3 regions of the Vogesella sp. LIG4 genome follow, and region 1 is predicted to be linked to each of the others. Evidence: riboswitches for the same ligand, from Rfam matches in the RefSeq annotation. Region 1 holds a riboswitch; each other region holds the start of a gene.

The links. A riboswitch is a leader RNA that binds a small molecule or an ion and turns the genes downstream of it on or off. The one in region 1 is predicted to bind glycine.
Region 2: it holds a riboswitch for glycine, as region 1 does, so the genes downstream of both, glyA (serine hydroxymethyltransferase) here and glyA (serine hydroxymethyltransferase) in region 1, are expected to answer to the same signal.
Region 3: it holds a riboswitch for glycine, as region 1 does, so the genes downstream of both, gcvT (glycine cleavage system aminomethyltransferase GcvT) here and glyA (serine hydroxymethyltransferase) in region 1, are expected to answer to the same signal.

Annotation. Positions count from the first base shown of each region.
Region 1 covers NZ_LT607802.1:2,674,260-2,684,203, reverse strand. The annotation lists gene PSELUDRAFT_RS12635 (YitT family protein) at 1-213, opposite strand, end outside; gene mmuM (homocysteine S-methyltransferase) at 373-1,329, opposite strand; gene PSELUDRAFT_RS12625 (methyl-accepting chemotaxis protein) at 1,392-3,260, opposite strand; glycine riboswitch at 3,687-3,784, shown strand; glycine riboswitch at 3,786-3,881, shown strand; gene glyA (serine hydroxymethyltransferase) at 4,023-5,276, shown strand; gene PSELUDRAFT_RS12615 (L-serine ammonia-lyase) at 5,541-6,941, shown strand; gene PSELUDRAFT_RS12610 (transposase) at 7,176-7,697, opposite strand; gene PSELUDRAFT_RS12605 (outer membrane beta-barrel protein) at 8,313-8,936, opposite strand; gene PSELUDRAFT_RS12600 (valine--tRNA ligase) at 9,050-9,944, opposite strand, start outside.
Region 2 covers NZ_LT607802.1:3,359,584-3,369,527, reverse strand. The annotation lists gene PSELUDRAFT_RS15640 (proline/glycine betaine ABC transporter permease) at 1-154, shown strand, start outside; gene PSELUDRAFT_RS15635 (GlxA family transcriptional regulator) at 352-1,335, shown strand; gene PSELUDRAFT_RS15630 (choline ABC transporter substrate-binding protein) at 1,518-2,426, shown strand; gene PSELUDRAFT_RS15625 (hypothetical protein) at 2,475-2,669, opposite strand; gene PSELUDRAFT_RS15620 (L-serine ammonia-lyase) at 2,960-4,360, opposite strand; gene glyA (serine hydroxymethyltransferase) at 4,363-5,631, opposite strand; glycine riboswitch at 5,810-5,908, opposite strand; gene PSELUDRAFT_RS15610 (EAL domain-containing protein) at 6,169-8,673, opposite strand; gene tyrS (tyrosine--tRNA ligase) at 8,899-9,944, opposite strand, start outside.
Region 3 covers NZ_LT607802.1:134,722-144,665, reverse strand. The annotation lists gene PSELUDRAFT_RS19980 (methyl-accepting chemotaxis protein) at 1-423, shown strand, start outside; gene PSELUDRAFT_RS00650 (CheR family methyltransferase) at 408-1,268, shown strand; gene PSELUDRAFT_RS00645 (chemotaxis response regulator protein-glutamate methylesterase) at 1,272-2,345, shown strand; gene cheD (chemoreceptor glutamine deamidase CheD) at 2,342-2,944, shown strand; gene fdxA (ferredoxin FdxA) at 2,987-3,310, opposite strand; gene gluQRS (tRNA glutamyl-Q(34) synthetase GluQRS) at 3,380-4,276, shown strand; glycine riboswitch at 4,440-4,538, shown strand; glycine riboswitch at 4,548-4,642, shown strand; gene gcvT (glycine cleavage system aminomethyltransferase GcvT) at 4,676-5,761, shown strand; gene gcvH (glycine cleavage system protein GcvH) at 5,843-6,229, shown strand; gene gcvP (aminomethyl-transferring glycine dehydrogenase) at 6,362-9,217, shown strand; gene PSELUDRAFT_RS00610 (DMT family transporter) at 9,310-9,944, opposite strand, start outside.

The sequences.
Region 1 (9,944 bases):
GAAGAAGATGGCGCCGAACGGCAGGCCGGTGCGGTAGTGCAGCAGGAAGGCGATGCCGGCGGTGCTGCCGGTGAGCAGGCCGGCCTGCTTGAACATCGCCACGCCGAAAGCCACCAGCAGCGTGCCCACCAGGATGGCGAGCACGTCTTCCAGCAGGCTGTGGGCGATGGCGGTATCCGCCTCGGGGATGGCGGATGGGCTGAGCGTGGTCATGATTGATATTGCGACGCAACAAAAGAAGTGGCCATTTTACTTTTCCACCCCGGCAACCACCAGCATCCAGATCAAGAATCCACGAAATGGCAATTCACTGCCATTACAGAAACAAATAAATCATTTTCCGGCAACTTTACGCCACAGCAAGCCACCACCTCATGCAGTACCCTGCCCTCGGCTGCCGCGCAGCCAGGCGGCCAGCGCGCGAATGTCGTCCGGCGTGGTGCGGCAGCAGCCGCCAATACAACTGGCGCCGGCCGCGCGCCACTGGCGGGCGGCATCGGCAAATGCCTGCGGTTCGTTGCTGTCGTGCCAGGTCTTGCTCACCGGGTCGTAGGTTTCACCGGAGTTCGGATAGGTCAGCAGCCGCTTGCCGCTGGCCTGTGCCGCCGCCTGCAACAAGGGCGCGATGTGGCGCGGCGCGGTGCAGTTCACCCCTACCGCCACCGCCTGGGCGAATGGCTGCAGCGCGGCGATAGCATCGGCCAGAGGAGTGCCTTCGCTCAGATTGGCATCGTCGCGGCAGGAGAAGCTGATCCACGCCGCAGCCTGCGGAAACTCGTCCCGCAGCAGCCGCGCCAGTGCCAGCGCCTCCTGCTGGCAGGGAATGGTCTCGCAGGCCAGCAAGTCCGGCCCGGCCGCCAGCAGTGCGGCGATGCGCGGGCGATGAAAGTCCACCAGCTGCTGCTCGGAGAGGCCATAGTGGCCGCGGTATTCCGAGCCGTCGGCCAGCATGGCGCCGTAAGGGCCCACCGAGGCCGCCACCAGCGGGCGCGTGCGGCCAACCCTGTTGTGCTCGTCGGCCCAGAACGCGTCGCGCGCCGCCTGCGCCAGCTCCACCGACAGCCGCATCAGCCGCGCAGCCTCACCGGCATCAATGCCACGACGGGCAAAGCCGGGGAAGCTCGCCTGGTAGCTGGCAGTAGTGGCCACGTCGGCGCCGGCCAGGAAGTAGTCGTAGTGCACATCGCGAATCAGCTGCGGCTGCTCGATCAGCACCCGCGCCGACCACAGCGCATCGTTCAGGTCGCAGCCACGGCGCTCCAGTTCCGAGGCCATGGCGCCGTCCAGCACGACGGGGCTGCTGCCGAATACGGTGAACGGGTCGCGCATGGCCGGCTCCTTAAATGAAAAACCCCGGCACGGGCCGGGGCGATGCAAGGCAGAGAATGCGCTCAGAGGCGGAAGCGGGCAACCAGCGACTTCAGTTCGTCGCCGCGCTGCGCCAGCAGGTTGATGGTGGCCAGCGCCTGCTGCAGGCTGCTGTCGGTCTGCTGCGCCATCACGTTCACGCGCTCGGCACTGCGTGCCATCTCGTTGGTGGCGATGCCCTGCTCGGCGGTGGAGGAGGTGATTTCGCCCATGCGCGAGGAGATTTCCTCGGCATTGCTCTTGATCACTTCCACCTTGTCGGCCGCCTGGCGCGACAAGGTGACACCGGATGCCACCTTCTCGTTGGTGGTATCGGCATGCTCGATGGCCTCGCCGGTGCGGCGGATCACGGTGTCGATCATCTCGGCGATCTGCACGGTGGCAGTGGCGGTACGCTCGGCCAGCTTGCGCACCTCATCGGCCACCACGGCAAAGCCGCGGCCGGATTCGCCGGCGCGGGCAGCTTCAATGGCCGCGTTCAGCGCCAGCAGGTTGGTCTGATCGGCGATGTCGCGGATCACGCCGACAATGCCCTTGATCTGTTCGGACTGGCCGGACAGGCTGCCCATTACGGTGTGCAGCGAAGCCACGGCGGTCTGGATGGACTGCACTTCGCGCTCCACCTCGGCCATGGCACGGTGCGAATCCACCGAGTTGCTGCGCGACTGCGCCACCAGCGCCTCGGTTTCGCCCACGTGGTCGGCAATGTGGTTGATGCTGACCGTGATTTCCTCGATGGTGGCCGCGGTAGCAGACAGCTCGGTGGACTGCACGCGGGAGTCCTGGCCGATCTGCTCGGCCACGCTGCTCAGCTCGCCGGCATCGCGTGCCAGGGCTTCGGATTCGTCGCGCACGGTGATGAACATCTCGCGCAGCTTGGCCACGAACTGGTTGAAGGCGTCGGCGATCTGGCCCACTTCGTCACGGTTGCCCACCGGCAGGGTCTTGGTGAGGTCGCCATGGCCGCTGGCCACTTCCTGCATCGCCTTGTGCAGGGTGCCCAGGCCGGACAGCATGCGTGCCACGCCCACATAGGCCAGGATGCTGGCCAGGATCATGCCGGCAATCGCCAGGCCCACCATTACCATCAGCAGCTGGCTCACCGGTGCCATGGCGGCAGCCTTGGGCACCAGCACGCCGAACAGCCAGTTGGTCTTCGGCACCGGGAACAGCGCCACCAGCTGGGTTTCGCCATCGATGGAGGCGGACTGGATCACGCCATCCTTGCTCAGGCCAGCCAGGTCGAAGCCTGGAATGACCTCACCGATTTTCTTCAGCGCGGAGTCTTTTTGCGGGTGGGCGATCACATCGCCTGCCGCGGTAATCAGGAAGGCGTAGCCATCGCCCGGCAGCTTGGCGGACACCACTTCTTCCACCACGCGCGCCAGCGTCACGTCGCCACCGGCTACCGCCACCAGCTGGCCGCCATCCTTGCGCGCCTGGGCAAAGGTGATGATCGGCTTCTTGGTTGCAGCGTCGATATACGGAGGCGAAGCGATAGGACCGTCGGAATCCTTGGCAGCCAGGTACCACGGCCGTACGGTCGGGTCATAGCCTGGCGGTACCGGTGTCGCCCCGGTGGGCTGGGTCATGGTCTTGTCCGGCTGGCCGATATACATGTCGTCAAAGCCACCGGCGGCCTTGGCCTGATCCAGTATCGGCTTGAGTTCGCCAGTACCGAAACGCGGCAGTACCGAAGCAGCAATATGCTGCTTGCTCTGCACCCACTCTGATACGAAGCTCACCTTATTGTCGGCAGCCATCTTGATCTGCCCTTCGATCTGGGTTGCCAGCGTGGCACTCATCTTCCAGTAGGCAACGCTACAGAAGACGACTGCCAGTGCTGCAATTACCAGCAGCACGAACGTCATCAGTTTTGCGCGCAAAGACATGATAGATACTTCCCCTGTTTATTGGATTTTGAAGTGAGTGGATGTTACTACCGGGGAGCGAGCCCCGTTCCTGTTATAGCCAGAAAACAATTTCATGCACTTTCTGCGTGCATTTGCGCCATGCTGTCGCAAAAAATTGATTTAAAACAACTTTGCAATTTCGATATGTTAGGTTTAAATCGCAAAAAATTCCATAGCCCCCGTAGACAATATGCAATGCGCAAGAAACTTCTGGCGCGATATGCCATCACCACCCGCAAACGGCAAATCCGGGCTGCAGCCCTTGTCCGGCGGCAAGCGCTAACTACTGTCAGCCAGCCACACCAATGCTGCACCTGCACATCGAATACTGTCCGACATGCGTTGACAGCCACGGCCAGCTTCTCTAGATTGCGCCAAGCTACGCAGCCAATCGCAAGGTTGGCCGCCACCAGTGCAGGAGAGACTGCCCGGATCTGATCCAGCGGCAGCGCCGAAGGGGAATCGCCCCAGAAACTCTCAGGCAAAAGAACTGCACTGGTCAGGCACTCTGGAGAGTAGGCCCGCAACCGCGCGGCCTCGCCGAAGGCAGCATGGCCAGTCAATACTGCGCCGCAATCTCTCAGGCAAAGGGACAGAGGGGGCATCGTCCGGTGATACCGGGCGGACGCCCCATTACCCTGTCTGCCATTCCACAGACCGTCCGTCCATCACCGCCCGTTTTATTCAAGGCGCGGTGCGGCCAACGTTTTGCCGCCTGCGCCGGCGACCAGGAGATACGCGATGTTTACCCAGGATATGCAGATTGCCGGCTTTGACGACGCCCTGTGGGCCGCCATGCAGGCCGAAGACCAGCGCCAGCAGGACCACATCGAGCTGATTGCCTCCGAAAACTACACCAGCCCGCGCGTGATGCAGGCCCAGGGCAGCCAGCTCACCAACAAATACGCCGAGGGCTACCCCGGCAAGCGCTACTACGGCGGCTGCGAACACGTGGACGTGGTGGAACAGCTGGCCATTGACCGCGCCAAGCAGCTGTTCGGCGCCGACTACGCCAACGTGCAGCCGCACTCCGGCAGCCAGGCCAACGCCGCCGTCTACATGGCGCTGCTGGAGCCGCACGACACTGTGCTCGGCATGAGCCTGGCCCATGGCGGCCACCTCACCCACGGCGCCAAGGTCAACTTCTCCGGCAAGATCTACCACGCCGTGCAGTACGGCCTGAACCCGGCCACCGGCGAGATCGACTATGACGAAGTGCAGCGCATGGCCAACGAATACCAGCCGAAGATGATCGTGGCCGGTTTCTCCGCCTACTCGCTGATCGTCGACTGGAAGCGCATGCGCCAGATCGCCGACAGCATCGGCGCCTACCTGTTCGTGGACATGGCCCACGTGGCCGGCCTGGTGGCTGCCGGGCTGTACCCGAACCCGATTCCGCACGCCCACGTGGTGACCACCACCACCCACAAGACCCTGCGCGGCCCGCGTGGCGGCCTGATTCTGGCTGCGGCCAACCCGGAACTGGAGAAGAAGCTGAACTCAGTGGTATTCCCCGGCATCCAGGGCGGCCCGCTGATGCACGTCATCGCCGCCAAGGCAGTGGCGTTCCAGGAGGCGCTGCAGCCGGAATTCGTCGATTACCAGAAACAGGTGCTGGCCAACGCCCGCGCCATGGTGAAGGTGTTCCAGGACCGCGGCTACAGCATCGTGTCCGGCAAGACCGACGACCACCTGTTCCTGCTGAGCCTGATCGACAAGGGCCTCACCGGCAAGGCGGCCGATGCCGCGCTGGGCGCCGCTCACATCACCGTGAACAAGAACGCGGTGCCGAACGATCCGCAAAGCCCGTTCGTGACCAGCGGCATCCGCATCGGCACCCCGGCCATCACCAGCCGTGGCTTCAAGGAAGCCGAGGCACGCCAGGTGGCGCACTGGGTCTGCGACATCCTCGACGATATCGAGAACCCGGAAGTGGGTGCACGCGTAAAACGCCAGGTAGCGGAGCTTTGCGCCGCGTATCCGGTCTATCGTTAAATAGTAATAAGAGCTTGTTCACGATCTCGTGAGCTAGAGCGAGACAAGGCGAAAATGGCTGAGGAAGCGGAATTGACATGGAGTCAATGAGCATTCCGAAGGTATTTTCAACGCCGTATCGCCGAAGCGCAGCAGATCGTGAATAAGCTCTAAGCGCTGCGGCCAACCCTGGCCGCGGTGCGTTATCCAACAGCACGGGGCCACCCCCTGTAAACCGGGCGCCGCCAACCCACGGCGGCGCCACAACCAGACAAGAGAAGCAGCATGGCTATCAGTGTTTTCGACCTGTTCAAGATCGGCATCGGCCCGTCCAGCTCCCACACCGTCGGCCCGATGCGTGCCGCGCGCCAGTTCATCGCCCGCCTGGAAAAGGATGGCCAGCTGAGCGCCACCGCGCGCGTGAAATCGGAAATGTTCGGCTCTCTGGGCGCCACCGGCAAAGGCCACGGCACCGATACCGCGGTGCTGCTGGGCCTGGCCGGCGAGCTGCCCGACCTGGTCGACACCGATGCCGTGCCGCAGATGCTGGCCACCATCCGTGCCGACAAGGCCATCACCCTGCTCGGCCAGCAGCGCATTGCCTTCAACGAGGCGGAAGACCTGCTGCTGTACAAGCGCAAGGCCCTGCCCTACCACCCCAACGGCATGATCTTCGAAGCCTTCGACGCCGACGGCAACAGCCTGTCCAAGCGTGCCTATTACTCGGTAGGCGGCGGCTTCGTGGTGGATGAGGCCGCCATCGACGCCGGCTTCGTGCCGCCGGGCGTTACCGAACTGAAGCACCCGTTCAAGACCGGCGCCGAACTGCTGGCCCTGTGCCAGCGCGAAGGCAAGAGCATCAGCCAGATCATGCTGGAAAACGAGCTGGCCTGGCGTAGCGAGGACGAAGTACGCGCCGGCCTGCTGCAGATCTGGCAGGTGATGCAAAGCTGCGTGCAGCGCGGCTGCAGCCACGAAGGCATCCTGCCCGGCGGCATGAAAGTGAAGCGCCGCGCCGCCGACCTGTACCGCAAGCTCACCAACGCCCCGGAAGCCGCGTTGCGCGACCCGCTGACGGTGATGGACTGGGTAAACCTGTACGCACTGGCGGTGAACGAGGAAAACGCCGGTGGCGGCCGCGTGGTCACCGCACCCACCAACGGCGCGGCCGGCATCATCCCAGCGGTGCTGCACTACTACGCCCGCTTCGTGCCCAATGCCAGCGAAGACGGTGTGGTGCGCTTCCTGCTTACCGCCGGCGCCATCGGCATCCTGTTCAAGCTCAACGCCTCCATCTCCGGCGCCGAAGTCGGCTGCCAGGGCGAAGTCGGTTCCGCCTGTTCCATGGCCGCCGGCGCGCTGGCCGAGGTGCTGGGCGGCACGCCTGAACAGGTGGAAAACGCCGCCGAAATCGGCATGGAACACAACCTGGGCCTGACCTGCGACCCGGTGGGCGGCCTGGTACAGGTGCCGTGCATCGAACGCAACGCCATGGCGGCAGTGAAGGCCATCAACGCCGCGCGCATGGCACTGCGCGGCGACGGCCAGCACTTCGTGTCGCTGGACCGGGTGATCAAGACCATGCGCGACACCGGCCGCGACATGAGCAACAAATACAAGGAAACCGCGCGTGGCGGCCTGGCGATCAACGTGATCGAAGTGCCGGTAAACATCGTGGAATGCTGATGCCCGCTTGCGGCCAACGTTGGCCGCAGACATGACAACGCCCGCTGCATGCGGGCGTTTTTCATGATCAACAGTAGATGCCGCGCCCGACTGCCGGGTGGCAACGATGAGTAGCGGCTACATCCGCGTAATGGACGCCACAGACAAAGCAAAGTTGGCCGCAATACCGTCAGGGCATGCGGCCAACCTTGGAATTACGCGGTAAACGTCGGGCTTCATTTCATTCAATCCAGGCTACCGTGCTCGCAGAGCATCCTCTACCCCGCACCAGTCAGACTGATACACACCAGCGGCCAGATAGCGATGAAAAGTCGAATACGGCCATGCCGCAACATGCGTAACCAGCCCATGCTTGAGTGGATTGCGATGAATGTAATCGAGGTGGCGATTGAAATCCGTCTGGTCACGAATGACATGCTCCCAGAAACGGCGTTGCCAGATACCTCGCTCCCCCTTGCGGACACGTACGGCATTCCGCTCCTCACTCGCCGCCAGCTGCCGAACAAACCGAATCTTGATCGCCTTGATGCGATTGGAAAAATCATCGTCACCGGGTGGCAGCGTGATCAGACAATGAAAATGATCTGGCAACACCACCCAGCCATCAATGCCGAACGGCCGCACTCGCTGCGTCTGCCGGACCGCATCACGCAACGCATCGATATGCGTCACCAGTAAACACGAACCACGCTCCAGCAAAGTGACGGTCAAGAAATACGTTCCACCTGCCACGAACATCCGACGGTAACTTGCCATCAACCTGCTCCTCTGAGTCGATGGCAAAGCGTAAAAGAAGAAGCCGATACCATTGGCAAGCGATTGTCACCGCCCGGTCATGTAGGGCGGAAGCCCGCAGAGCGGGCGTTCCGCCGCAACACACCACGGCAATCACGCCAAGGGTACGAAACCGCCCTACACAAAAAGCTTGGCCGCAAGCGGTGCAGACTTGCGGCCAACCTTGCGGCGGAACACCCCGGCACGCCGGGGCTTCCGCCCTACTTCGCCTGGTCATGTAGGGCGGAAGCCCGCAAAGCGGGCGTTCCGCCGCAACACGCCACGGCAATCATCCCAAGGGTACGAGACCGCCCTACACAAAAAGGTTGGCCGCAAGCTGTGCAGACTTGCGGCCAAGCTTGCGGCCAACCTTGTGGCGGAACACCCCGGCACGCCGGGGCTTCCACCCTACTTCGCCCGGTCATGTAGGGCGGAAGCCCGCAAAGCGGGCGTTCCGCCGCAACTCACCACGGCAATCACGCCAAGGGTACGAAACCGCCCTACACAAAAAGCTTGGCCGCAAGCGGTGCAGACTTGCGGCCAAGCTTGCGGCGGAACACCCCGGCACGCCGGGGCTTCCGCCCTACTACTCAAGAATCAGAAGCCGTACTGCAGGCCCAGCGACAGGAAATCGGTATCACTGCGGAAGTGGCCACGCCAGTTGCTGGCACCAATGCCGGTTTCATACTTCATGCCGTCGAAGCGCTCGTACTCGACACGAGCAGACAGCGCCGGAGTCAGCGCATAGCGCGCACCCACACCGTAGTTGGCGTAGATGCCGTGGTGGTCATTGTTGTGCAGCGGGTCACAAGCCACTACACAGGTGTAGTTGGTAGTTACTGCCGCAGCCCCCAGCTTGCCGAACAGTGCCAGCTTATCGTTCAGCGGCAGGGTCGCCACACCAGCCAGCGACAGGCCCTTGGCGCCGAAGCGATCCTGTGCCGGCGCGCCCAGCACCGTGCCGGAGAAGCGGCTGTGGCCCAGATTGAAGAGACTCAGTTCGGCGCTGAAAGTCTGGTTGATGCCATAGCCGGCATACACTTTCTGTGCAGCGGAATAATCGTAAACCTTGCCATCGGCACCGTAGCCAAGCTGCTCCTGGCCGGTAAAGTGGGTTTGCGCCTGGCCAGCGGCCACGCCGGCATACCAGCCCTGTCCGGCTGCCATGGCGGAGCCGGCACAAAGGGTTGCGATCAGGGCAAACAGCGTCTTGCAGTTCATGTTCTTGCTTTCGTTTGATGTGCGGGAAATCGTGCCTGGCCCGGCACTGCCATGTGGCGACCGGACAAAAACAAGGCTGCCGCGAGCGGCAGCCTTGTTGGCGGGAATCAGGCTCAGGCCAGCTTGGCCAGCTGCACCCTGATCTTCTCCAGCTTGTCATTCAGCTCAGTCAGCTGTGCCTTGTCGCGTTCCACCAGGTGTGCCGGCGCCTTGTCGACGTAGCCCGGCTTTTCCAGCTTGGCGGTCAGCTTGTCCAGCTCCGCCTGCGCCTTGCCCTGCTCCTTGGTGAGGCGTGCGGTTTCGGCGGCCTTGTCCACTTCCACCTTCAGCATCAGGCGGGCGTCGCCGGAAATGGCTACCGGGGCGTCGTCAGCCGGCAGTGCGGCCACGATGCTGCCTTCGGATACGCGGGCCAGCAGTTTCAGGTAGGGCACGAAGTCCGCCAGGCTGGCGTCCTTGCTCTCGATGAACAGCGGCGCCTTCACCGCCGGGCCGATGCCCATTTCGCCGCGCAGGTTGCGCACGGCGTTCACCAGGTCCTTGAAGGCGTCCATGCGGGCGTTGGCCGCAGCGTCGATCTTCTCGGGCGCCGCCACCGGCCAGGCGGCCAGCATGATGGAGTCGGTTTTCTTGGCGTTGGCCAGCGGCGCCACGGTCTGCCACAGCTCTTCGGTGATGAAGGGCATCAGCGGGTGGGTGAGGCGCAGCGCCACTTCCAGCACGCGCACGATGATGCGGCGGGTGGCACGCTGCTGTGCTTCGTTGCCGGTCGAGAGCTGTACCTTGGCCAGTTCCACGTACCAGTCGCAGTACTCGTTCCAGATGAATTCGTAGATCACCTGGGCGGCGATGTCGAAGCGGTAGGTGTCCAGCGCCTCGGTCACTTCGGCTTCGGCCTGTTGCAGGCGGCCGATCATCCACTTGTCGACGAAGCTGTATTCCAGCGGCAGGCTTTCATCCTGGCCGCAGTCCTTGCCTTCCACGTTCATCATCACGAAACGGGTGGCG
Region 2 (9,944 bases), 690 kb from region 1:
CGGCCTGGGTAACGACGTGCTGGCCAGTATCCAGCGTCTGGACGTGGGCCTTGGCTTCGAGAGCGGTCTCGCCGTGGTGCTGCTGGCCATCATCCTCGACCGCCTGACCGAAAGCTTTGGCCGCGGCCCGGCGCCGCAGCAGGGAGGCCACTGATACAGGCTGATGCTTTAATCTGAATGGCGGGCCGGCATGACCGGCCCGTTGGAACCTGTTTACGATCGGCTGCGCGCCTGCTGGCGCGCAACTTCGTAAACAGGCTCTTGCCGCAACACCAGTACCGGTTCACGTTTGTTCTAGCACCCGCCACGAGGTGCACACCCCCAACCACACACCATCCACCGGAGGTCACCATGAGCCCGCAACAACTTGGTTCGCTCGCTCACATCGGTTTCCTGATGTTGCCCAATTTTTCCATGATTGCCTTTGCCAACGCGGTGGAACCGCTGCGCATGGCCAATCACCTGTCACGCAAGAGGCTGTACCGCTGGTCGCTGATCTCCGCTGACGGCCAGCCGGTGGCTGCCAGTAATGGCCTGTCGCTGGCGCCCACCACCGCGCCGGGCGAGCCGGGCGATTACGACCTGCTCATCGTCTGCGGCGGCATCCAGGTGCGCGAAGCCGCCAGCGATGGCGCGCTGGCCATCATCCGCCGCTTTGCCAGCGCCGGCGTGCCGCTGGGCGGAGTCTGTACCGGCGCCTTCGCCCTGGCGAAGGCGGGGGTGATGAACGGCTACCGCAGCAGCATCCACTGGGAAAACCTGTCCTCCATCCGTGAAGAATTCCCCAAGACGCAGTTCTCCAGCGAACTGTTCGTGATCGACCGCGACCGGCTTACCTGTAGCGGCGGTACCGCGCCGCTGGATCTGATGTGCAACCTGATCCGCCACAAGGGCGGCAAGGGGTTGGCCGCAGACGTGTCGGCGCAGTTCATCGTCGACCGCATCCGCGACCAGCACGACCACCAGCACATCCCGCTGCTGGCGCGGGTAGGTACCGGCCACGAGTCGCTGATCGATGCCGCGCTGGCGATGGAAATGAACATCGAGAACCCGCGCCCGCTGGACGACCTGGCCGCCGAGCTGGGGGTGTCGTTGCGCCACCTGGAGCGCCTGTTCAAGCGCTATCTGGGCAGCACGCCAGCGCAGTACTACCTGGACCTGCGGCTGCGCCGCGCCCGCGAGCTGCTGCTGCAGACCAATATGAGCGTGATGGAAGTCACTGTCGCCACAGGCTTTTTGTCGTCTTCCCACTTTTCCAAGTCTTATCGCAACCTGTTCGGCTACCCGCCAAGCCGTGAACGCCAGCAGCTGGCGCTCGAAGCGGCAATTATGTGATCTCAATCAAGGCGCCTGCTGGCAATTGCTTGTCGAAAGCAAGCAAGTTGACTGCGGGCGACATGGCAATCTGGCAGTTGCTGCCACAGGAGCGGCGATTGCCCGGCGCTTTGGCGCTACCGAACGAATTGCAGAAGACAGGAGCTAAGTTAATGAATGCTTACAAGCTTGCAGGAGCACTGTTGATTGGTGCCGTTAGCAGCGCGGCACTGGCGACCGATACCGCCCAGTGTCAGAAAGTGCATTTTGCCGATGTGGGCTGGACCGACATCGCCGCTACCACCGGCATGGCCAGCGTTGTGCTGGAAGGCCTGGGCTACACGCCGAGCACCACCATCGCCTCAGTGCCCATCACCTTCGCCGGCATCAAGAACAAGCAGATCGACGCCTTCCTCGGCTACTGGAACCCCAGCATGACGCCGATGATCGAGCCGTTCGTGAAGGCAGGGCAGATCAAGGTGCTGGACCGCCCCAACCTAGTGGGTGCCAAGTACACGCTGGCAGTACCTGCCTACGTGGCGGCAGCCGGTCTGAAGAGCTTTGCCGACATCGCCAAGTTCAAGGACAAGCTGGATGGCAAGATCATCGGTATCGAGCCGGGCAACGATGGCAACAACCTGATCCAGGAAATGATCAAGAAGAACCAGTTCGGCCTGTCCGGCTTCAAGCTGGTTGAGTCCAGCGAGGCAGGCATGCTGTCCGAAGTGGAACGCGCCATTCGCCAGAAGAAATGGGTAGTGTTCCTGGGCTGGGAACCGCATCCGATGAACGTTAAGTACAAGATGACCTACCTGTCCGGCGGCGACGACGTGTTCGGCCCCAACTACGGCGAAGCCAAGGTATTCACCGCCCTGGCAACCGACTACCAGGCACGCTGTCCGAACGTGGCGAAACTGCTGACCAATATGCAGTTCACCACCGACATCGAAAACCGCGTGATGGGCCCGATCATGGACAAGGAGAAGCCGGAACTGGCTGCCAAGAACTACCTGAAGAAGAACCCGTTCATGCTGAAGAGCTGGCTGGCCGGTGTAACCACCTTCGATGGCAAGGACGGCATGAGCGCCGTGCAGCACCACCTGGCCAACTGATAGCATCAGCATTGCCACCAGGGCCGCCATCGCAGATGGCGGCCTTTTTCATGGTCTGGAGGGTGGTTTGCTGCCGGCGGCCTGGTCACGATAGACATTCTTGAACAGCAGCATTTTCTGCAGGTGCTCCTCCTGGCGCCCTGGAAAGCCGCAGTGTAGTGCGAAATGTTCGCTTTCCTTGAAGGTGCCAAACAGTCGGTCCCACCAGCTTTTCCAGCAGGCAATGCTGTCACCTGCCGACAATCAACGCTTCCAGAAACGGATGCGCCAGCTGCTGCAGGAGTTTACTGACCTGCATCAGGAAGGTCTGGCCCGAGCGACGGATGATCAGCATGGCACCAGCCTGCTGCTGGCGATCCGGCCATGGGAGCCCCGTGTTTTCGAGTCGATGCGCAGAGCGCCTGACGATAGAAAGTATCGAGAGGCGTGACAGCCAGCGAGCCTGGCGGCAGGGCGGGAAGCTGTTAGCAAAAAAAACGCCCGCGTGAGCGGGCGTTGTCATGTCTGCGGCCAACGTTGGCCGCAAGCGGGCATCAGCATTCCACGATGTTTACCGGCACTTCGATCACGTTGATCGCCAGGCCGCCACGCGCGGTTTCCTTGTACTTGTTGCTCATGTCGCGGCCGGTGTCGCGCATGGTCTTGATCACCCGGTCCAGCGATACGAAGTGCTGGCCGTCGCCACGCAGCGCCATGCGCGCGGCGTTGATGGCCTTCACCGCCGCCATGGCGTTGCGTTCGATGCACGGCACCTGCACCAGGCCGCCCACCGGGTCGCAGGTCAGGCCCAGGTTGTGTTCCATGCCGATTTCGGCGGCGTTTTCCACCTGCTCAGGCGTGCCGCCCAGCACCTCGGCAAGCGCGCCGGCGGCCATGGAACAGGCGGAGCCCACTTCGCCCTGGCAGCCGACTTCGGCGCCGGAGATGGAGGCGTTGAGCTTGAACAGGATGCCGATGGCGCCGGCGGTGAGCAGGAAGCGCACCACGCCGTCCTCGCTGGCATTGGGCACGAAGCGGGCGTAGTAGTGCAGCACCGCCGGGATGATGCCGGCCGCGCCGTTGGTGGGCGCGGTGACCACGCGGCCGCCGCCGGCGTTTTCCTCGTTCACCGCCAGTGCGTACAGGTTCACCCAGTCCATTACCGTCAGCGGGTCGCGCAGCGCGGCCTCCGGGGCGTTGGTGAGTTTGCGGTACAGGTCGGCGGCGCGGCGCTTCACTTTCATGCCGCCAGGCAGGATGCCTTCGTGGCTGCAGCCGCGCTGCACGCAGCTTTGCATCACCTGCCAGATCTGCAGCAGGCCGGCGCGTACTTCCTCCTCGCTACGCCAGGCCAGCTCGTTTTCCAGCATGATCTGGCTGATGCTCTTGCCTTCGCTTTGGCACAAGGCGAGCAGCTCGGCGCCATTGCTGAACGGGTGGCGCAGTTCTTCGCTGCCCGGCGGGGTAAAGCCGGCATCCACTGCCGCCTCGTCCACCACGAAGCCGCCGCCTACCGAGTAGTAGGCGCGCTTATCCAGTACTTCGCCCTTGTCGTTACGCACCTCGAAGGTCATGCCGTTGGGGTGGAACGGCAGCGTCTTGCGCTTGTGCAGCACCAGATGCTCGCTCTCGGCAAAGACGATTTCGTGGCTGCCCAGCAGGCGCAGGCGCTTGCTGTCACGAATCGCCGCTACCATCTGCGGCACCGCGTCGGTGTCCACGGCATCCGGCAGCTCGCCCTGCAGCCCCAGCAGCACGGCGATGTCGGAGCCGTGGCCCTTGCCGGTGGCGCCCAGTGAGCCGAACAGCTCGCAGCGCACGCTGGCCACCGCCGGCAGCACGCCGTCGCGTTCCAGGCGGGCGATGAACTGCCGCGCGGCACGCATCGGGCCGACGGTGTGGGAGCTGGACGGGCCGATGCCGATCTTGAACAGATCAAACACACTGATGGCCATGATCAGCTCCCGCTGGCAGCGCGGTATACCGGGAAGGCCGCGCACAGCTCGGCCACCTGGCGCTTGACCTTGGCGGTAACGTCCGGGTTCTCGATATCGTCGAGGATGTCGCATACCCAGTGCGCCACCTGGCGTGCCTCGGCTTCCTTGAAGCCACGGCTGGTGATGGCCGGGGTGCCGATGCGGATACCGCTGGTCACGAACGGGCTTTGCGGATCGTTCGGCACCGCGTTCTTGTTCACGGTGATGTGGGCGGCGCCCAGCGCGGCATCGGCCGCCTTGCCGGTGAGGCCCTTGTCGATCAGGCTCAGCAGGAACAGATGGTCGTCGGTCTTGCCGGACACGATGCTGTAGCCGCGGTCCTGGAACACCTTCACCATGGCGCGGGCGTTGGCCAGCACCTGTTTCTGGTAATCAACGAATTCCGGCTGCAGCGCTTCCTGGAAGGCCACCGCCTTGGCGGCGATGACGTGCATCAGCGGGCCGCCCTGGATGCCGGGGAACACCACCGAGTTCAGCTTCTTCTCCAGTTCCGGGTTGGCCGCAGCCAGAATCAGGCCGCCACGCGGGCCGCGCAGGGTCTTGTGGGTGGTGGTGGTCACCACGTGGGCGTGCGGAATCGGGTTCGGGTACAGCCCGGCAGCCACCAGGCCGGCCACGTGGGCCATGTCCACGAACAGGTAGGCGCCGATGCTGTCGGCGATCTCGCGCATGCGCTTCCAGTCGACGATCAGCGAATAGGCGGAGAAGCCGGCCACGATCATCTTCGGCTGGTATTCGTTGGCCATGCGCTGCACTTCGTCGTAGTCGATCTCGCCGGTTTCCGGGTTCAGACCGTATTGCACCGCGTGGTAGATCTTGCCGGAGAAGTTGACCTTGGCGCCGTGGGTGAGGTGGCCGCCGTGGGCCAGGCTCATGCCGAGCACGGTGTCGTGCGGCTCCAGCAGCGCCATGTAGACGGCGGCGTTGGCCTGGCTGCCGGAGTGCGGCTGCACGTTGGCGTAGTCGGCGCCGAACAGCTGCTTGGCGCGGTCGATGGCCAGCTGCTCCACCACGTCCACGTGTTCGCAGCCGCCGTAGTAGCGCTTGCCGGGGTAGCCCTCGGCGTATTTGTTGGTGAGCTGGCTGCCCTGGGCCTGCATCACGCGCGGGCTGGTGTAGTTTTCGGAGGCAATCAGCTCGATGTGGTCCTGCTGGCGCTGGTCTTCGGCCTGCATGGCGGCCCACAGGGCGTCGTCGAAGCCGGCAATCTGCATATCTTTGGTAAACATGGCGCTCTCCAGACAAGGGCGCGGCCAAGGTTGGCCGCAAGCCCGGTAAATGGGGGTGGGTGGTCGCCTGGCGACCCGTGCTTGCCCCCTCTGTCCGTGTGCCTGAGAGATTGGGTGCGCGCTGCGCACCGTGCTGCCTTCGGCGAGGCGCCGCTGATGGCGCCTGCTCTCCAGAGAGCCTGGGCAGACAGTCCTTTTGCCTGAGAGTTTTCGGGGCGATTCCCCTTCGGCGCCGCCGCTGGACTGCTGTCCGGGCGATCTCTCCTGTCTGCCTGATGTGGCTGCAGCTCAATCTAGAGAGCGCCCGCGCCAGCGTCAATCGATGCCGGCAGGGTAAAAACGGGCAGCTTCGCGATGCTTGCTGGTGCTGGCGGCGGCAGGTGGCGAAAACGATGATTTTCCGTCGCCGACGGAAGGAAAGCTGTCGGCTGTGACAATGCCGCGCCGGCAAACAACGGCATTGCCGGTGAAAACTAATTATTTGATTTTTATGGGAATTGATGTGTTTTTGCCACAACTGCGGTTGTGGCTTGTGAGCTACGGCTGCTTGTCCTGCGCAGCCTGTCTGGCCGGTTCGGCGCCGTGGCTGCTGGCCGGCAATGTGCCGGGCAGCAGGCAATCCTGCGGTGCCAGGTGGCGTAACTCGCAGTCTATGGTGAACGGTTGCGGGCGCATCACGGCGTAGCCCTGCACGTAGTCTATGCCCAGCATGGCGGCTGCCTGCATGATCTGCGGGGTCTCGACGAATTCGGCAATGGTGTGCTTGCCCATGACATGGCCGATGTGGTTGATCGCCGCCACCATGGCGTGGTCGATAGGGTCGTCCAGCATGTCCTTGACGAAGCTGCCGTCGATTTTCAGGTAGTCCACCGGCAGGTGTTTCAGGTAGCTGAACGAGGACATGCCGGCGCCAAAGTCGTCCAGCGAGAAGCGGCAGCCCAGCTTTTGCAGTTCGGTGATGAAGTGAATGGCGTCGCTGAGGTTGGCGATGGCGATGGTTTCCGTGATCTCGAAGCAGATGCGTTGCGGCGCGATGGCATGCAGGCGGAACTGCTCGTGCAGGAAGTCGAGAAAGCTGTCGTCGCCAATGGAGCTGCCGGACAGGTTGATGGCACAGGTGGTTACCTGGCTGCTGTGGCCATGCTGCTGGCGGCTGACCAGGGTGGCAAAGGCATTCTGTACCACCCAGCGATCTATCAGCGGCATCAGGCCGTAGCGCTCCGCTGCCGGGATGAAGCTGATCGGTGGCACCAGGCGGCCATATTCGTCGTACAGGCGCAGCAGCAGCTCGATGTGGATGCCGTCGTCGGTGTCGTTGCTTAGCGGGGCGATCTGCTGCGCGTACAGGCAGAAACGGTTCTCTTCCAGTGCCAGGCGGATGCGCTGCACCCAAGCCATTTCGCCATACTTCATCGACAGCTCGGAATCATCCGGGTGGTAGACCTGCACCCGGTTGCGCCCCTTTTCCTTGGCCATGTAGCAGGCCACGTCGGCGGCGCGCAGCGCCTCGGCCAGCGTGGTCATCGGCGCGCTCAGGTGCACCAGGCCGATGCTGACGCTGACATTGAACGGGTGGCCTTCCCAGGCAAAGTGCAGCTCCTGCACGGTCTGGCGCAGCGCTTCGGCAATTTGTCCGGCGTTGATGGCGGGGCAGTGCTCCAGCAGGATGCCGAATTCGTCGCCGCCGAGGCGCGCCAGGGTGTCGATATCGCGCAGCTGCTGTTGCAGCAGGGTGCAGATCTGGCGCAGCAGCTCGTCGCCGGCGGCGTGGCCGCAGGTGTCGTTGACGATCTTGAACTGGTCGAGGTCGAGGAACATCAGCGCGTGCTCCACCGGCGTGCCGGCGCTCAGCTTGCCCAGCGCCTGCTCCAGCCGCTGCTCGAATTCGCGGCGATTGGTCAGCCCGGTGAGCGCGTCGTGGGTGGCTTGCCAGGAGAGGTTGGCCACATATTGCCGCTCGCGGGTCATGTCGTGCAGCACCAGCACGGCGCCGTTGACGCTGCCGTTGCTGTGGATGGGCGAGGCCACCAGGGAGACCACGATGGCGCTGCCGTCCAGGCGCACCATCAGCTGGGTGTGCTGGCTGGTGCCGCTGGCTTCGCCGTTCAGGATCTGTTCGATCAGGTTGCCGTCTTCCTGCTGCGTCTGCTCGTTCAGCATGCGGATGATGGAGCTGAGCGGCAGGCCGTGTGCCTGCTCGTCGCGCCAGGTGGTGAGCTGTTCGGCGGCGGGGTTCATATAGGTGATGAAGCCGGCTTCGTCGGTGGTGATCACCGCATCGCCAATCGAGGTCAGGGTGATCTGGGCGCGTTCTTTCTCGGCACGCAGCGCGCTTTCCACTTCCAGCCGCTGGTTGAGCAGTTTGCCGGTGCGCAGTACCGCCAGCAGGATCAGGATGGTGGTGGTGACAAGGTTGGCCGCAAGCAGCAGCTGCTGGATGAAGCGCGAGGCTTCGCCCAGGGTGTTGGAGAACGCTCTTTCGACCGGGGTGACCTGCTCGTTGACGCGCCGGATCTGCGCGATCCAGCCGGCGATTTCCGCTGCGGAGGGGGTGTGCTGGGTAAAGCCATGGCGCATCTGGTTGGCTGTCTGCATCAGTTGCAGCAGCTGCTGGTCGCCGGTAGTCCAGTGGGCGATGGCGGTTTCCAGGTAGCTGAAGTGACGGAAGTTGCGGTACAGCCAGATCAGCCCGGGGATGTCCTGCGGGTGGTTGCCGCCCTGCAGGAAGCCGGCTTCGGCGCGCAGCAGGTCGGGCTCGGGAGCGTCCAGTGCCTGGCGTGCCTGGTGGTCGCCCAGCGGAATGTCGATGGCTTGCTGGTACTGCAGGAAATCGCGCTCGTCGCGGCTGTCGGCGTACAGCTTGAGGTAGTAGATCGCATCCTTCTGGCCCTTGGACCACAGGCTTTCCCCGCTGACGTAGGCGCGCACCACCGATAGCACTTCCAGGCTGATGCCGCTGATGACTGCCTGCAGCAGGGCGACCAGAATGAAAGGCCACAGGACGCGCAGCAAACGGTCGGGTTGATGCGGGGCGGGGCGCATGAGTCGATGTCACCTTTTTGGCAAAGCCCGGTGGGCGGTGGTTTTGGCCGAGGTGGTGTTACGAGGCTGCGTTTATATGAACAGCTAACAGCTGCACCTTCATTTTATAGTTTGCAAATTGCAAATTGAATAGTGGCAACACGGGCAGGTAGGAGGGGAAAAGCGCTTGATCGGGCAATAAAAAAGGCAGGCGGGCGCCTGCCTTGTTGCGATGTATCGCCGTGCTTACTGCCAGTGCACCAAGGTGTGGTTCTTCTTGCCGCGCTTGAGCAGGCTGTACTGGCCGAACAGGCGCTCGCCGTCGCCGATCTGGTGTTCCAGGCTATCGGCTTTGTTGCCGTTGATGCTTACCGCGCCGCTCTGGATGAAGGTGCGCGCTTCGGTCTTGGACTTGGCCAAGCCGCCGGCAACCAGGGTGTCGATCAGGCCGGCCTGGTCGCGCGGCAGCTGGATGCTGGGCATGCCGTCCTGTGCCAGTTGCGCCAGGTCGGATTCGGTGAGGTCCGCCACGCTGCCGCTGAACAGGCTGGCGCTGATGCGCTGGGCGGCTGCCACCGCGGCCTGGCCGTGTACCAGGGCAGTCGCCTGCTCGGCCAGGATGCGCTGTGCTTCCGGCTTGCCGCCGCTGGTCTTGTCCTGCTCCTCGATGGCGTCGATCTCGGCCAGCGACAGGAAGGTGAAGTAGCGCAGGAACTTGTACACGTCGGCGTCCGCGGTGTTCATCCAGAACTGGTAGAAGGCGTACGGCGAGGTTTTCTTGGCATCCAGCCACACCGCGCCGCCTTCGGTCTTGCCGAACTTGGTGCCGTCGGCCTTGGTAACCAGCGGCAGGGTCAGGCCGTAGACCTGGTGCTGATGCAGGCGGCGGGTCAGGTCGGTGCCGGCGGTGATGTTGCCCCACTGATCGGAGCCGCCGATCTGTAGCACGCAGCCATGACGCTGGTACAGCTCGGCAAAGTCGTAGCCCTGCAGCAGGCTGTAGCTGAACTCGGTGTAGCTGATGCCCTGGTCTTCGCGGTTGATACGCTGCTGCACCGCTTCCTTCTTGATCATCTGGTTGATCGAGAAGTGTTTGCCGATGTCGCGCAGGAATTCCAGCGCGCCCATGCCGCCGAACCAGTCGTAGTTGTTGGCCATGATGGCGGCGTTGTCGCCTTCGAAGGACAGGAACGGCGATACCTGGCCGCGGATCTTGTCCACCCAGCCGGCGATCACGTCCGGGGTGTTCAGCTTGCGTTCGGTAGCCTTGAAGCTTGGGTCGCCGATCATGC
Region 3 (9,944 bases), 1.6 Mb from region 1:
ATGGAGGAGATCGTGACCTCCATCCGCCGCGTGGCCGACATCATGAGCGAGATTTCTTCCGCTTCCATCGAGCAGAGTTCCGGCATCGAGCAGGTGAACCTGGCGGTGAGCCAGATGGACGAGAACACCCAGAAGAACGCCGCGCTGGTGGAAGAAGCCGCCGCCGCTGCCGAATCGCTGGAAGAGCAGGCCGGCGTATTGCTGGATGCGGTATCCATCTTCCACCTGGACAGCAGCGCCCGTGCCGCACGACCGGCGACCAACCATGTCGCCAGCGCCGCGGCGCCGGTGGCGCGGCAGGCTATCGTGCTGCCCAAACCGGCGGGCGCCCAGGCTCCGGCCGTGGTGCGCAACCATGCGCCGGCGGTGCATTCGCCCCTGCATCCCGTACCCAGTGATGAAGGCGAGTGGGAGGAGTTCTGAAGCCGGCCAGCGACGACGGCGCGATCTTTCCGCGTGATCTGCACTTTTCCGAGGCGGATTTCCACGCGGTCAGATCGCTGCTGTACGACCGCACCGGCATCGCGCTGAGCGACGCCAAGAACCATATGGCGTATGCCCGGCTCGCCAAGCGGGTGCGCCACCAGGGCTTCCGCTCGTTTGCCGACTACCTGGCGCTGCTGCATTCCCCGCAGGGCGAGCGGGAGTGGGAGCACTTCATCAATGCGCTCACCACCAACCTGACCGCCTTCTTCCGCGAGGGCCACCATTTCGACATCCTGCGCCAGCATGCGCGGCAGCATGCCGGCGACGAGGGCGGCTACCGGGTGTGGAGTTCGGCTGCCTCCACCGGCGAGGAGCCTTATTCGATATTGTTTACGCTGGCGCAAAGTCTGGCCGGTGGCAGCTACGATATCGTGGCATCCGACATCGATACCAATGTACTGGCCAAGGCGGCGGCCGGCGTCTACGGCGCCGACCGGGTCGCCTCGCTGGCGCCGGAGCTGCTGCGGCAGTTTTTCGTGCGCGGCGTGGGCGGCAATGCCGGCAAGGTCAAGGTGAAGGCCAGCTATGCGCAGCAGATCCGCTTCTGCCGCATCAACCTGGTGGACGATAGTTGGCCGCAGCTGGGGCTGTTCGACGTGATCTTCTGCCGCAATGTGCTGATCTACTTCGACAAGCCGACGCAGGCCGGCATCATCGAACACTTCGCCCGCTACCTGAAGCCGCACGGGCTGCTGTTCTTGGGCCACTCCGAGAACATCCAGCACATCAGTCAGACCTTTGTGCCATGCGGCAAGACTGCTTACCGCCTGGCGGGTGGATAACGCATGGCAGCGGGACGCAAGATACGCGTGGTGGTGGTGGACGACTCGGCGCTGATACGCGAGCTGCTGGGCAAGATCATCAATGCCGAGCCGGACATGGAAGTGGTAGCGGTGGCGCCGGACCCGGTGGCCGCGCGCGAGCGCATCCGCGAAAGCAACCCGGACGTGATCACCCTGGACGTGGAAATGCCGCGCATGGATGGCCTGGAGTTCCTGCGCCGGCTGATGAGCTTGCGGCCAACTCCGGTATTGATGATTTCCTCGCTGACCGCCGCCGGCTCCGACATCGCCCTGCGCGCGCTGGAGCTGGGCGCGGTGGATTGTATTGAAAAGCCGCAGGTCGATATCGGCCGTGGCATGCAGGAGTATGCCGAGCTGATTTGCGACAAGATACGCACCGCCGCCGCCGCGCGCGTGCAACTACCCAGCCGTTTCGTCCAGGCGCAGCCACAGCCTGTGCCGCTGGCGGGCAGCCAGAACATTCTGCGCAAGGATGCCGTGATCGTGGCGGGCGCCTCCACCGGCGGCACCGAGGCGCTGCGCGAATTCCTCAGCGGCCTGCCGGCCAATACCCCGCCGGTGCTGGTGGTGCAGCACATGCCGGAGCATTTCACGCTGTCGTTCGCCAACCGCCTGGACCAGTGCTGTGCCATGGCGGTATGCGAAGCCAGCGACGGCCAGCCGCTGCAGGCCGGCAATATCTACATCGCGCCGGGCCACTCGCACCTGAGCGTGGTGAGCCGCGGTGGCCAGCTGTTCACCCACCTGGATCAGGGCGAGGCGGTGAATCGCCATCGCCCGTCGGTGGATGTGCTGTTCGACTCGGCGGCGGCCTTGCTGGGCAAGCGCGCGGTAGGGGTGATCCTCACCGGCATGGGCAAGGATGGCGCTGCCGGCATGCTGCGCATGCGCGAGGCCGGCAGCTACAATCTGGGGCAGGATCAGGCCAGCAGCGTGGTGTACGGCATGCCGCGCGCCGCCTACGAGATCGGCGCGGTGCACGAAGTGGTGCCGCTGCCGCGCATGGCCGAGCGCGTGCTGGCCTATCTGTGCGGCCAACAGAAGCGGGAGGCATGATGCTGGCCGGTCATGCGGAACACCGCTACCTCGACAAACATTTCAACCGCCACGCCGCCAAGCTGCTGCCGGGCGAGTTCCAGGCCACCGACGACGGCCTGCTGCTGGTAACGGTGCTGGGCTCCTGCGTGTCCGCCTGCCTGCGCGACCGCGAAACCGGCATTGCCGGCATGAATCACTTCATGCTGCCGGACCACGGCAACGGCAACCGCGACAGCCTGATGCCGGCGCGTTTCGGCACCCACGCCATGGAGCTGCTGATCAACGACATGCTCAAGCTCGGTGCCAGCCGCCGCAGCCTGGAAGCCAAGGTGTTCGGCGGCGGCAACGTGCTGGACGGCATCAGCAAGGCGAATATCGGCCAGCGCAATGCCGGCTTCGTGCGAGCCTTCCTGGCGCAGGAAAACATCCCCATCGTGGCGGAGGACCTGGGCGCCGACATCGCACGCAAGGTGTATTTCTTCACCGACAGCGGCAAGGTGCTGATCAAGAAACTCCGCCCGCAGCATACCCTGGTGCAGGAAGAAGAAAGCTACCGCCGCCGCATCGACAGCGACAGCGAACGCAAGACCGGCGGCGACGTGGATCTGTTCATCTGAGCCGGGCAGGGTTGGCCGCAGGCTGCGGCCAACTTGCGATATCTAGCGCTCCAGCAGCGGCAGCTTGCCTGTCTCCTTGGCCCAGTGCTCGTGATCCGGCAGCGGCTCCTTCTGCTGCACGATCACCGGCCAGACCCTGGACAACTCGGCATTCAGCGCCAGCATGTGGTGCTGCGCCGGCGGCAGATCCTCCTCGGTGGTGATGGCATCGATCGGGCATTCCGGCACGCATAGCGTGCAATCGATGCACTCGTCCGGGTCGATGGCCAGGAAGTTGGAGCCTTCGTGGAAGCAGTCCACCGGGCACACCTCCACGCAGTCGGTGTATTTGCATTTGATGCAGGCTTCGGTTACAACGTGCGTCATTTTTCGCCCTCCACGGCTGTGCACACCGTTATCGGTAGCCAGCTGTGATTATTGTTTGCTCCGCGCCGAATGTCTGCCCCTGATCCCGCTTACCGTGGCCGTTTTGCCCCCAGCCCCACCGGCCTGTTGCACGCCGGCTCGCTGACCACGGCCGTGGGCAGCTACCTGGAAGCCCGTCGCCGCGGCGGCCAGTGGCTGCTGCGCATGGAAGATCTCGACCCTCCGCGCGAAATGCCTGGTGCTGCAGCCAACATCCTGCGCACGCTGGAAGTCTTCGGCTTCGAGTGGGATGGCGAGGTGGTGTACCAGAGCCAGCGCCATCAGCTGTACCGCGCGGCGCTGGACCAGCTCGTTGCCCAGGGCGATGCCTATGGCTGCGGCTGTACCCGCAAGGAAATCAGCGAGCACGGCCTGCGCGGGCTGGACGGCATGGTCTACCCGGGCACCTGCCGCCACGGGCTGGCGCCGGGGCGCAGCCCGCGTGCCTGGCGGCTGCAGGTACCGGATGAAGAGCTGGGTTTCGATGATCGCCTGCAGGGCTATTACGCGCAGCAGCTGCAGCGCGATATCGGCGACTTCGTGCTGCTGCGTGCCGATGGCTTCTGGGCCTATCAGCTGGCGGTGGTGGTGGACGATATCGCGCAGGGCATCAACGACATCGTGCGCGGCGCCGACCTGCTGGTGTCCACGCCGCGCCAGCTGTGGCTGCGGCAATGCCTGGGCGGGCCGGCGGTCAGCCACTGCCACCTGCCGCTGATGGTGAATGCCGCCGGCGAGAAGCTTTCCAAACAGACGCTGGCGCCGGCCATCTCGCCAACGTTGGCCGCACAGGAGCTGCGCCAGGCCCTGCAACGGCTGGGGCATGCGGCGCCAAGCGCGGCGGGGACGGTGGCGGAACTGTGGCAGTGGGCCCACAGCCACTGGCAGCTGACACAGGTACCGGCCGGGCCGGTGACAATTGTTTGAGCATCTTGCAACGCTGGCGCCAACAGCCCCTGGCGGCTGGTTTGTGGCTAACTGCTTGGCCGTAAAGCGAAATATCATGCTTTTTTGTCCAGGACTTGTCGCAAGTATCTGAAAAATGGACAAAACCCGACTTGCCAAGCCGGCAGGGCGCGACGATAATCCGGCCATTCACGCAGGAGAGCGCAGCTAGCCGATAGGCCGGTTGCCGCCGAAGGCGCAAGTGCACCCGCAATCGCTCAGGCAAAAGGACTGCAAGAATCCGGTCGCAAGATCGGCTGAATCTGGAGAGCGGCGCATATCGCGCCCACCGAAGGGGCTAACGGCGCAATGCCGGAAAATCTCAGGTGCATGGACAGAGGGGTGTGAGATAGAGGAATAACTCACTCCGAGGATTTGCCCATGACGGCCCCGAAACGTACCCCACTGTTTGATGCGCATATTGCCGCCAATGCAAAGATGGTTGACTTTGCCGGCTGGGAAATGCCCATTCATTACGGCTCGCAGCTGAAAGAACATGAAATCGTGCGTAACGACGCCGGCATGTTCGATGTGTCCCACATGACCGTGGTGGACATCACCGGCAGCGACGCCAAAGCCTGGCTGCAAAAGCTGATCGCCAACGACGTGTCCAAACTGGGCTTCGAAGGCAAGGCACTCTACTCCGGCATGCTCAACGAGCAAGGCGGCGTGGTGGACGATCTGATCGTTTACCTTGCGGCCAACGGTTACCGCATGGTGATCAACGCCGGCACCACCGAAAAAGACCTGGCATGGATGGACAAGCAGTCCGCCGGTTTCGACGTGGCACTGAAAGTGCGCCGCGACCTGGCCATGCTGGCCGTGCAAGGTCCGCAGGCCATTGCCAAAGTCTGTGCCGTTAAGCCGGACTGGGCAGAAGCCATCCAGGGCCTGAAAGTATTCCAGGGCCTGCCGTTCGGCGAATGGTTCGTGGCCCGCACCGGTTACACCGGTGAAGACGGCCTGGAAATCATGATTCCCGCTGCCGAAGCCATCACCTTCTTCAACCAGCTGCAAGCTGCCGGCGTAGCGCCGATCGGCCTGGGTGCACGCGATACCCTGCGTCTGGAAGCCGGCATGAACCTGTACGGCCACGACATGGACGAAACCGTGTCGCCGCTGGAAGCCGGCATGGGCTGGACCATCGCCTGGAACCCGGAAGAGCGCGATTTCACCGGCCGCAAGGCACTGGAAGCCCAGAAGGCTGCCGGTGTGGCCATGAAGCAGGTGGGCCTGGTGCTGGAAGGCCGCGGCGTACTGCGCGAAGGCCTGAAAGTAGTGGTGGATGGCGCCGAAGGCATCATCACCAGCGGCACTTTCTCGCCGACCCTGAAGCATTCCATCGCCATTGCCCGCGTGCCGGCCGCTACCGGCGCCACCGCCCTGGTGGATCTGCGCGGCACGCTTACCGAGGTTCGCGTGGTGAAAATGCCGTTCGTACGCAACGGTAAGAAAGTTTTTGAATAAGCTGGTGTATAACGACGAGGCGAGAGCGTCGCCCCGGTACTACCCAATCTAGATCCAAACTATCTGCATCAGGAGAATCACATGAGCAACATTCCCGCCGAACTGAAATACGTATCCAGCCACGAATGGCTGCGCCTGGAAGCTGACGGCACCGTTAGCATCGGCATCACCGAACATGCCCAGGAGCTGCTGGGCGATATCGTGTTCGTGGAACTGCCGGCCGTTGGCAGCCAGCTGGGCGAAGGCGAACAGGCAGGTGTGGTGGAGTCGGTAAAAGCCGCCTCCGATATCTACGCCCCGATCGCCGGCGAAGTGCTGGAAGTGAATAGCGATCTGGAAGCGGCTCCGGATCTGGCCAACAGCGATCCGTACGGCGCAGCCTGGTTCTTCAAGATCAAGCCGGCCAACGCCGCTGATCTGGATCGCCTGATGGATGCCGCTGCCTACGCAGCCGAAATCGGCGCCTGATCGAAGGGCCCTGCCGTCGCAAGATGGCGGGGCTTTTGTATTTTTGCCTCCCGATGCGCCCTGCGGGCGGGCCTTGCGGCCAACCCCACCGACGCTGCGCATCGTGTGGCTAGCTAAGACGGAATCGAAGACATGTCGCTCTCGCAACTCTTCAATCATCAAGAATTCATCGAACGCCACATCGGCCCGTGCGAGGCCGAGAAGGCCGAGATGCTGTCCTACGTGGGCGCTTCCTCGCTGGAAGACCTGGTAGCGCAGACCGTGCCGGCCAACATCCGCTTCAACCGCGCGCTGGATCTGCCGCCGGCGCAGCGCGAAGCCGACGCCCTGGCCGACCTCAAGGCCGTGGCCAGCAAGAACGTGGTGAACAACTCCTTCATCGGCCTGGGTTACTACCCGGTGCTGACCCCGGGCGTGATCCTGCGCAATGTGCTGGAAAACCCGGGCTGGTACACCGCCTACACCCCGTACCAGGCTGAAATCGCCCAGGGCCGCCTGGAAGCGCTGCTGAACTTCCAGCAGATGATCATCGACCTGACCGGCCTGGAAGTGGCCAACGCCTCGCTGCTGGACGAAGCCACCGCTGCTGCCGAAGCCATGGCCATGGCGCGCCGCGTGTCCAAGTCCAAGTCCAACCAGTTCTTCGTGGACAGCCGCGTGCTGCCGCAGACCCTGGACGTGATGCGGACCCGCGCCGAATACTTCGGCTTCGAGCTGGTGCAGGGCCACCCGGAAGAAGCCGGCAACGGCGAGTACTTCGGCGTGCTGTTCCAGTACCCGGGCGAATCCGGCGAGCTGCTGGACCTGACCCCGTACATTGCCGCTGCCAAGGCCAAGGGCGCGCTGGCAGTAGTTGCCGCTGACGTGATGGCACTGGTGGCACTGAAGTCGCCGGCCGAAATGGGCGCCGACGTGGCCGTGGGCAACACCCAGCGCTTCGGCGTGCCGATGGGCTTCGGCGGCCCGCACGCTGCCTTCTTCGCGTTCAAGGACGACATGAAGCGCTCGGCACCGGGCCGCATCATCGGCGTATCGGTGGATGCCAAGGGCAAGACCGCGCTGCGCATGGCGCTGCAGACCCGCGAACAGCACATCCGTCGCGAGAAAGCCAACTCCAACATCTGTACCTCGCAGGTGCTGCTGGCCAACATCGCCGGCATGTATGCCGTGTACCACGGCGCCGAGGGCGTGAAGCGCATCGCCGCTCGCATCCACCGCATGGCAGCCATCTTCGCCCACGCGGTGAAGGCAGCCGGCGGCAAGCTGGTGTTCGATCGCTTCTACGACACGGTACAGGTTGACCTGGGCGCCAATGCGGCCAAGGTCTACGCCGCTGCGCTGGCCGCCGGCATCAACCTGCGTGACGCCGGCAACGGCGTGCTGGGCGTGGCCTTCCATGAAGCCGCTACCACCGCCGACCTGGCACAGCTGGTGGAAATCTTCACCGGCAAGCCGGCCGACATCGCGGCGCTGGACGCCGCTGCCGCCGATGCCATCCCGGCCGCGTTGAAGCGTGAGTCCGCCATCCTGTCGCACCCGGTGTTCAACACCCACCACAGCGAACACGAGATGCTGCGCTATCTCAAGAAGCTGGAAAACCGCGACCTGGCGATGAACCACTCCATGATCAGCCTCGGCAGCTGCACCATGAAGCTGAACGCCACCAGCGAGATGATTCCGATCACCTGGCCGGAATTCGCCAACATGCACCCGTTCGCACCGCGCGAGCAGACTGCTGGCTACCTGGAAATGATCGAAGGCCTGCAGCAGCAGCTGATGGCCATCACCGGTTTCGACGCCATCTCCATCCAGCCGAACTCCGGCGCGCAGGGCGAATACGCCGGCCTGCTGGCGATCCGCCGCTTCCACGCCAGCCGTGGCGAAGCGCACCGCACCATCTGCCTGATCCCGCAATCCGCGCACGGTACCAACCCGGCCACCGCGCAGATGCTGGGCATGCAGGTCGTGGTGGTGAAGACCGACGACAACGGTAACGTGGACATGGCCGACATGCGTGCCAAGGCCGAGCAGCATGCGGCCAACCTCGGCGCGCTGATGATCACCTACCCGTCCACCCACGGTGTGTTCGAGGAAGGCATCAAGGAAATCTGCGAGATCGTGCACGCGGCCGGTGGCCAGGTGTACATGGACGGCGCCAACATGAACGCCCAGGTGGGCCTGACCCGCCCGGCCGACATCGGCGCCGACGTGCTGCACATGAACCTGCACAAGACCTTCTGCATCCCGCACGGCGGCGGCGGCCCGGGCATGGGCCCGATCGGCATGAAGTCGCACCTGGCACCGTTCATGGCCAACCACGTGGTGTCCGCCGTACCGGGCGCCGTGGCCGGCCAGAGCGCGGTATCCGCTGCGCCGTTCGGCTCCGCTTCCATCTTGCCGATCTCCTACATGTACATCCGCATGATGGGCGCGGAAGGCATGAAGCACGCCACCGAAATGGCGCTGCTGAACGCCAACTACCTGATGAAGCACCTGTCGGGGCACTACCCGGTGCTGTACACCGGCCGCAACGGCCGCGTGGCACACGAGTGCATCATCGACCTGCGCCCGCTGAAGGCCGCCTCCGGCGTGACCGAGGTGGACGTGGCCAAGCGCCTGATGGACTACGGCTTCCACGCGCCGACCATGAGCTTCCCGGTAGCGGGCACGCTGATGATCGAGCCGACCGAATCCGAATCCAAGGCCGAGCTGGACCACTTCATCTCTGCGATGCTGGCCATCCGCCAGGAAATCGACAAGGTGCAGAACGGCGTATGGCCGGCGGACAACAACCCGCTGGTGAACGCGCCGCACAGCAAGGCAGACATCGCCGGTGAGTGGACCCGCCCGTACAGCCGCGAAGAAGCCTTCTTCCCGCTGCCGTACGTGCTGGAAAACAAGTTCTGGCCGAGCGTGAACCGTATCGACGACGTATACGGCGACCGCAACCTGATCTGCAGCTGCCCGTCCATCGACAGCTACCAGTAAGCCCAAGGTTGGCCGCATGCGGCCAACGTCGGCATGGCAAAGCCCCGCGCAAGCGGGGCTTTTTGTTTGTTTACAGCCTGGCCAAGGTGCCCTCAGGCGCTGCGCCGCACCGTCCACAGCGCACCGCCCAGCAGGATCAGGCCACCGAACTGCAGCGGGCCGAGTGCGTGGCCGTAGGCCAGCCAGTCAATGACGATGGCGGTGGCCGGGTAGATGAACTGCAGCACCGCGATGCGGCTGGTGGGCAGCCGGCTCATGCCGGCATACAGCAGCACGTAGGCAAGGCCGGTGTGCAGGCTGCCCAGGCCGACCAGCCAGCCCCAGGCCGCGCCGGCTTGCGGCCAACCATGCCACAGCGGCCACCAGCAGCTCAGCAGCACACCCACCGCGCACTGCCACCACGCCAGCGCGAAGGCGCTGACACCCGGCGCCAGCTTGGCGATCAGCGGCACGCCGGCATAGCACAGCGAGCCGAACAGGCACAGCAGCAGGCCGGTAAGGTAGCTGCTGCTCAGCACCTGCGCGGCCGGCTGGTCGAACAGCCCGGTGGCCAGCGCCAGCCCCAGCAGCGCCACTCCGCAGGCCAGCGCGCGGGTGGACGACAGATGCTCGCGCAGCAGCCAGGCGCCCAGCAGCAGCACCCAGAACGGCTGCAGGTGAAACACCACCGTGGCCACGCCGATGGACGTCATCGGAATGGCAGCAAAGAACAACGCCCAGTTGCTCA